2 linked regions of the Novipirellula caenicola genome follow. The protein of the gene in region 1 interacts with the protein of each later gene in a pairwise test. Links are inferred from orthologs where the notes say so. Each region holds a gene or a part of one and is shown in the gene's direction. Other genes may lie near its edges.

Region 1 (3,203 bases):
GCGAACATTTCGTTTCATAGAAATACCCTGAAAAAAAGAGGAAAGAAATCGCAAGAGGAGAGAGGAAATTCTGGAGAGCCAGCAGCGCACTCCAGATCTACAAGCAAAAAAAAGATGCAGCAAATCGAGCGGGTGGTGCATACCACCCATAAATGCGCAACGCTATAGACTTCTTGTCCGGCGGGATTTTCGACTTACCGACAAAAATGAGAAAAAAGTGAAAAGAGGCAAGAACTCTTTACTGATTATCGCTATCGCGTTCACCAGAGGTGTACAAAGGTCAATAGAGTTCAGGCTTTGCTCAGTCGCGCTGGTCATGGCTGCGGAGTCGGCCGAGTTCGCATGACATCACCGCGGCTGGGCCGAACATTAGTCGCCACGTTTGCTGGAGGGGCGATTTCGGAATTTCCGAATCGATTTGAGGTGAGCGCGAAGATGTTCTCGACACTGCTGCGCGAATTGCTTGACATCGTCCGTGCGATAGTCGGGATAGGTCCAGCGGTGGTCAATCCACTGGCGGTGGACATATGTTAATGTGACTTCGGCGAACATCCCGTCGTGAAGGTAAATGCGGTGGTCGCGATCCTTGGTCGTTGCCAGCACCAATTTGGCTTGCGTCACATAGCCGGGGTCAAGGTTCAAGGGACGCGGTTCGTCGGTCGGGATCGCTTGGGCACACTCGAGTTCCCAAAGGTTGGTTTGCGTTTTCCAGTCGGCAAGTCCTGCGGGGTCTGCGAAATCACGAAAACCGACAATCGTCTTTTCAAGCTCGCCGCCCATTTCGCGAGTGTAGTAGCCGCCGGCTTCGAAGGGCATTTGCGGCGTTTGCACAAAGGTTTCGCCCCAAGCTTCGTTCAAGCGGCGGATCGCCCAGTCACGCACCGCGTCATGCCGCGTGATGACGGCGCAAAATCGGACTACGGGTTCGACAAACTGGATCACTGCCATCGTTTTGCAATTGTTCTGCGGGATTTAGTTTCGGGGATTGCTCGGGTAATCTAAGGGGACGAGGCCAACGCCATTTCATTTGGTACAAATCGGCTGGTTTGGAAATCGGCCCGCGTTTCGTTGCGAAGTGGATTCGCTCGCTTTCCGTCCTCCTTCCCTTGTCCCTCAAAAGTTTCATCATGCACCCATGGATCGCCGACCGCACCACCACGTTTGATAGTAGCGGAATTCGTAAGGTTTTCGATTTGGCTGCGAAGCTGAAGGATCCCGTCAATCTTTCGATTGGTCAACCCGATTTCGACGTTCCCGAAGCGGTTCAGGATGCAGCGATCGAGGCCATTCGTGGCGGCAAAAATGCCTACTCGCCGACCCAGGGGATTGCGCCGCTGCGGGAAGCGTTGCGACAAGAAATCGCCGAAAAGTATCCTCACGAGGATCGCGATGTCTTTATCAGCAGTGGGACCAGCGGAGGATTGATGTTGTCGATCCTAACGATGGTCAATCCCGGCGACGAGGTGATCTTTCTCGACCCGTTCTTTGTGATGTATCCGGCATTATTAAAGATGTGTGGTGGGGTGCCCGTGGCGGTCGACTCGTACCCGGATTTCCGCTTGGACGTCAACAAGATCGCGGCCGCGATCACACCACGGACGAAAATGATCCTGCTCAATAGCCCTGCCAATCCGACCGGAGTGACGGCCAGCGAAGCGGAGCTAAAGGCGGTTGCCGAGTTGGCCGCAGAGAAGAACATTGCCCTGTTGTCGGACGAAATTTACAGCCGCTTTTTCTATGACGGCGAATTCGCGTCCCCGGCATCCTACAACGATCAAACGATCGTGATCGACGGTTTTAGCAAAAGCCATGCGATGACCGGATGGCGTGTGGGGTATGTCCACGGCCCCAGTGAAATCATTCGCACGATGCTGAAAATCCAACAGTACACGTTCGTGTGTGCGCCACAGCCGGCTCAGTGGGGAGCATTACGAGCGATGGAGGTCAATTTGGGGGGGCACATTGAAGACTACAAACGCAAACGCGACATGGTCTTTGATGCGTTGTCGGATTGCTACGAAATCGCAAAGCCAGGTGGGGCGTTTTACATGTTCCCGAAGGCTCCGATCGATAGCGGAGCCAAGTTTGTGGAGCAGGCGATTGAGCGTGGGCTGCTGATCATTCCCGGCAATATTTTTAGCAGCCGGGATTCGCATTTTCGCATTAGTTTTGCCGCCAGCGACGAGCAACTAAAACGAGGGGTCGATATTTTGAGATCGATGGCAGGCGGCTCGGTGTGATTTCGAGATCACGCTAGGATCTCGCTCGCAGCGATGGCGTTGATTCGCCGCTGAGTCCCTATTCGCCGTCGATTCCCGTGTTGCAACGCGTCACGTACAGACGTGATTGGTAACGGGCGTCGCGGCAGATCGAAGCGATGACGGAATCAAACGCCGTCGTCGACGCTGGCGAAATCTGCTGCGGTTGTGATTCCGTCTGCGTTTGCGGGTTGGGGGTCGCTGTGATTGATTGCATTACGAGTCGCCTGTGAAATTGGAACGATGTTTCGTTTTCGGGGGCCGAAGGGATTCGATTAGAGATCCATTCGATAAGTGCCATGAAAATCAGAATGTGAGTCAAAATATTTTCTTGACCACTGGGGCTGCAGTCGTCCAGTACGTTGGGGGCTGTCCAAAATTAATGCGTATTTGGAGTGAGCAAACCGCAAAATTTTTTGAGCAAATCAACGTTTTTTTCCCAAGGGGGTGACGATGGCCGACGAGGCAAAATTGTACGCGTGATGACTAGTGGACTAACCGCGCCTTGTTTGCAAATCGGCGCAAACCCGTACCCAAGTTTCCCATCGGTTGATACGGACGATGAAAACGCGCATCCAGCTTCGCGGGGCGTTTGGGACGCGTATGCGGGGAAATCGAACGACATCCCCTGCTCTCCTTTTTTATTGCCGGTGGGGGGATTAGATTGAGTCGGGCGTGTGGCGAACACCACGCACGCATTCGCCCCATTCCGTCCTCCAGGAAGCCACCATCGCCATGAAATCATCCTGTTTACTTGCCATCGTCGCCGTTTCCAACATTGTTTGGTTGACGTCCGTTTCGCAGTGTTCGCTCGGACAGTCGCCGGACACCGCATTGCCCCGCGTGTGGGCAGGGACCGGAGCATCCCCGTCATCGAACGCTCGCTACTCCAACCCACCGACCATGCGTTCACCTACGGCCACGCCGTTGGGCAATCCGTTTGGG
Region 2 (4,469 bases), on another replicon or contig:
GATCTGTTCGGTGGTGCCAAAGCCGAAGTTGTTGTTCTCTCCTTTGGCCGAAGCGTAGATCCAGCTCCGCTCGTCTCGATTAAACGGCATTTCCTCTTTGTCGTTGGCGACCCAGTACTGTCGCATCTCGGGCCCCACCGTTTCCAACCAATAGCGAATGTGACCCACGATCGGAAAGTTGTGCATGATCGTGTGCTTCTTCTGAATGAAAACGTCAAACACGAACACCAACGCCAAGAATCCGGCAACGCAACCGAGCGAAAGCATCAGCCAGTGGTTGCTCATCGCGTCAAACATGGTGAAGACCTTGCAGAGGTAAAGCAGACGAAAAGAAGAGCAGTTACATCGATTCCGGAGCGAATGTTCACGCGAATCGGTGTTTCAATCATCGTAGCATGCCCCCCGGTTCGTGTGGCAGTGAGGCATCGGGCCCGGGTGCCGAAAAATACGGGGGGAGGAAAGCGTGCAGGATCATCTCGCCGAAAATGACAACAGCTGAAAAACGGCGGAAATTTACAGATCGAGCGTTTTGAGTGAGAAAATTCCGTTGTCAAGTCGATGACCGAAGAAGACGGGATTGCTAGGCTAACCTAGAGCCGAGTCTTGCCCTGGCACAAAGGAAATGGAGCCCCCCACTATGAACGCATCAATCATCACCGATTTGAGCGAAGCTGCTTCGCCGCAACCCAAGCCGTTCGTCCATCTGCATTGCCACAGTCATTACAGTCTGCTCGACGGAGCCGGCGATATCGGCCGGCTCGTTGATCGCTGTGTCAGCCATGGCATGAACGCGATGGCGCTGACCGATCACGGAAACTTGCACGGTGCGTTGGAATTCTATCGCAAGGCAAAAGGGGCCGGTATCAATCCGATTATCGGTTACGAAGCTTATATCGCGCCGGGCAGTCGCTTCGATAAAGGGGGCGCTAGCAGCAGCAAGGACGCCAGCTATCACTTGACGCTGTTGGCAAAAAACCGGGTCGGTTTCGGAAACCTTGTCAAACTGGCCTCGGCCGCCTCGCTCGAAGGCTTCTACTTCAAACCGCGAATCGACAAAGAGATTCTGGAAAAGTACAGCGAGGGGCTGATCTGTTTGTCGGGCTGTGTCAGCAGTGAATTCAGCCGCGCCGTGATGAAGGGGGTGGATACCGCCGAGCATGAAAAGGAAGCACGCGATATCGCGGGTTGGTTCCACAACGTCTTCGGTGATCGCTACTTCATCGAGATCATGAACAACGACGTGCAGATCCAAAAAATGCAATTGGAAGGCGCCGTCGATATCGCTAATCGGATGGGATTACCGTTGGTCGCGACAAGCGATTGTCACTACGTCGATCAAGAGGATTCCGAAGCCCAAGACATCATGTTGTGTATCAACACGGGGCGTTTTCGAACCGACACGTCGCGGTTCAAGATGGAGAACGATCAGTTCTTCCTGCGTAGCCCCGAGCAGATGTATGAAAAATTTCCGGGGCTCGAGGACGCGGTCGCGCGCAGCCAAGAGATTGCCAATACGGTCGATATCGAAATCGAATTTGGGAAGCACTTCTTCCCGAACTTCGAGTGCCCCAATGATATGGCGCCGATCGACTACCTTCGCGAGCTGTGCATCGAAGGGTTGCTCAATCGCTACGAAGGCGACCCCGAGCGAATCGTCGATGGCAAGCTGTCCGACGAAGTGATGGCACGTTTGGACCGTGAGCTCGGGGTGATCGAGAAACTCGGTTTCCCGACTTACTTTTTGATCGTATGGGACTTCGTCAACTATGCTCGTGACCAAGGGATCGCTGCGACCGCTCGTGGTAGCGGTGTGGGGGCGATCGTGTGTTACGCACTCTACATGTCGCACGTCTGTCCGCTGCGCTACGACTTGCTGTTTGAACGGTTCTTGGACGAAAGTCGTACCGAGCCGCCGGATATCGATATCGACTTTGAAAAAGAACGTCGAACCGAAGTCATCGATTATGTGAAGCGGCGGTATGGCAGCGAGATGGTTTGCCAAATTGGTACCTTCGGAACGTTGGCGGCGCGCGCGGCAATCAAAGACACCGGCCGCGCCCTGGGGATGCCGCTGGGCCGTGTCAACCAGATCACCGAAATGGTGCCCGACGAACTGAAGATCACGATCAAGAAAGCACTTGAAAAGAGTGCCGACTTGAAAATGACCTACGACGGTGATCCCGAGGTTCGTGAAATGTTGGACCTGGCGATGAAGATCGAAGGTTTGGCGCGGAACGTCGGAACGCATGCCGCCGCGGTGGTGATCGCCGACAAACCGCTTCCCGAATACGTGCCGCTGACCCGCGTGCCGGGGAAACAGGACGTGATCACGCAGTGGTCCATGAACGACGTCGAAGCGTCGGGGCTGCTGAAGATGGACTTCCTCGGGCTTCGCAACCTGACGATCATGAGCCGCACGGTCAAGCTGATCGAACAGACCACGGGCAAGGTCGTCGATCCGCTTAAGTTTCCCCTGGATGACAAAGCCTCGTACGCATTGCTGCAGCGTGGTGAGACCAAGGGCGTTTTCCAGCTCGAGTCCGGCGGGATTCGCGACCTGTTGACGCGGATGAAGCCTGACCAATTCAGCGACATCATCGCAACCGCCGCGCTGTATCGACCGGGACCGCTCGAAGGCGGGATGGTTGACGATTACGTGAACATCAAACACGGTCGTCAAGAGCCCGAGTACAAGCACCCGGTGCTCAAAGAAATTCTTGAAGAGACCAACTCGATCATGGTCTATCAAGAACAAGTGATGCGGATTCTAAACCGCTTGGGGAATGTGCCTCTCTCCAAAGCTTACACCTGTATTAAGGCGATCAGTAAGAAGAAAGAGGCGTTGATCAATCAGAACCATGATGTGTTCATCGTCGGATGTGTCGAAAATGGACTGGCCGAAAAAGACGCTGAAGACATTTGGAATCTGATCGTCAAGTTTGCGGGTTACGGTTTTAACAAATCGCACAGTACGGCGTACGCATTGATCGCGTTCCAAACCGCCTACTTGAAAGCCCATTACCCGGTCGAGTTCATGGCCGCGTTGTTGTCGAGTGATATCGCGGGACGAAACTTTAAACGCAAGGATGCGTTGATCGAGCACATCGAGGATTGCGAACGGATGAACATCGAGGTCGTTAACCCCGATGTGAACCTAAGCGATTCGGACTTCTCCGTTGCCGATGGCAAAATCTTTTTCGCGCTTTCGGCGATCAAGGGCTGTGGCGGAGCAACCGCAATTTCGGTGGCCGAAGAACGCAAAAAGAATGGGCCCTATAAAGATATCTATGACTTCTGTGAACGCGTTGACCAATCGGCTTGTAACAAGTCCGCGATCGAAACGTTGATCAAGGCCGGCGCGATGGATTGCTTTGGCGCCAAACGAAGCCAATTGGTTGCGGTGATCGAACGCGCGTTGCAATCCGGAGCCGCGATCCAAGCGGATAAAAAGAGTGGTCAAGCCAGTTTGTTTGGTGCCTTTGATGACGAAGAGGAGGAAGAAGACGTGAAGGCTGCGGCGCCGCTTCCCGAAATGGAAGAGTGGCCCGAACGCGAAAAGTTGATCTACGAAAAGGAAGTCCTCGGTTACTATCGCGATAGTCATCCGTTGGCCGAGTTCGAGCCCAAACTGGCCACCTTCCGAACGCACACGACCGATAAACTAGGTGATATCAAAGATCGAGGCGAAGTCACGCTTGGCGGGATGATCAGTTCGATCAAAATTGCCCATACCAAGAATCCCAAGCCAGGGGCTCCGTCAAAGTACGCCAACTTTGACCTCGAAGACATGCAAGGCGCAATCCGCTGTATCGTGTGGCCCAAAGGTTTTGCCGATATCGGGCACCACGTCGTCCCCGATGCCGTGGTGCTGGCGAAAGGGAAAGTCGATCGCCGCGGCGGTGGAGACGAAGCCAACTTGATCGTCGACGAACTGATTCCACTCGAAGGCCTCGGCCAGCGGTATACGCATGGCATGCGGTTGCGACTCGACGAAGCAACTCATACGCCCGAGACGATGGCGCGGCTCCGTGAGATCTTGCGAGGCTATCCGGGCAAGCAAGAGATGATGTTTAGTTTGGAGCTAAACGAAGGCGAGGTCGTGCATCTAAAGAGTGAAAAGTACCGTGTCGAGATCACCGAGGAACTTCGCACTCGCGTTGACGACTTGCTCGGCGCCGGGCACTACAAATTGATGATGACCAAACCCTCGAGGTAAACCAAAAGTGCGCCGCGAACCTGCTGAGCCGCGACGCGTAAGCGGCCGGGTCTCTCGCTCGCACGTAACGACCCATCACGTCGAAAAAGATCACGTAGAAAAAGATCACGTAGCGAAACTCGCCAAGAGTTTCGTTGGGGCTACGTCAAACAAACGAAAGTCACGCACGACTTTCACTACGCAAAATTAGCCCATTTCTATAGGGAAAATACTTCACCGCGTTGGCAAGAACGCAACGCTGTGAAGTATTCAG

The links.
Region 2: the proteins of ABEA92_RS24535 (region 1) and dnaE interact in binary tests that used the Escherichia coli proteins (3 or more experiments, as listed by UniProt). The link is inferred for Novipirellula caenicola from one-to-one orthologs.

What each region holds. Positions count from the first base shown.
Region 1 is NZ_BAABRO010000017.1:9,377-12,579, forward strand. Bases 298-3,183 are described here. They hold ABEA92_RS24535 (pyridoxal phosphate-dependent aminotransferase), read left to right. Parts: upstream 298-1,127; coding sequence 1,128-2,240; downstream 2,241-3,183. Other genes in these bases: ABEA92_RS24530 (DUF4416 family protein), read right to left, coding at 370-948; ABEA92_RS24540 (hypothetical protein), read right to left, coding at 2,299-2,475; ABEA92_RS24545 (hypothetical protein), read left to right, coding at 2,994-3,183. Outside these bases: ABEA92_RS24525 (DUF1559 family PulG-like putative transporter), read right to left, coding at 1-18; more of ABEA92_RS24545, read left to right, coding at 3,184-3,203. UniProt on the Escherichia coli protein: Shows aminotransferase activity with methionine and histidine as substrates, and to a lesser extent also with phenylalanine.
Region 2 is NZ_BAABRO010000008.1:39,799-44,267, forward strand. The notes cover bases 265-4,416. They hold dnaE (DNA polymerase III subunit alpha), read left to right. Parts: upstream 265-637; coding sequence 638-4,216; downstream 4,217-4,416. Other genes in these bases: ABEA92_RS16365 (FMN-binding glutamate synthase family protein), read right to left, coding at 265-285. Also shown: more of ABEA92_RS16365, read right to left, coding at 1-264. UniProt on the Escherichia coli protein: DNA polymerase III is a complex, multichain enzyme responsible for most of the replicative synthesis in bacteria. This DNA polymerase also exhibits 3' to 5' exonuclease activity. The alpha chain is the DNA polymerase catalytic subunit.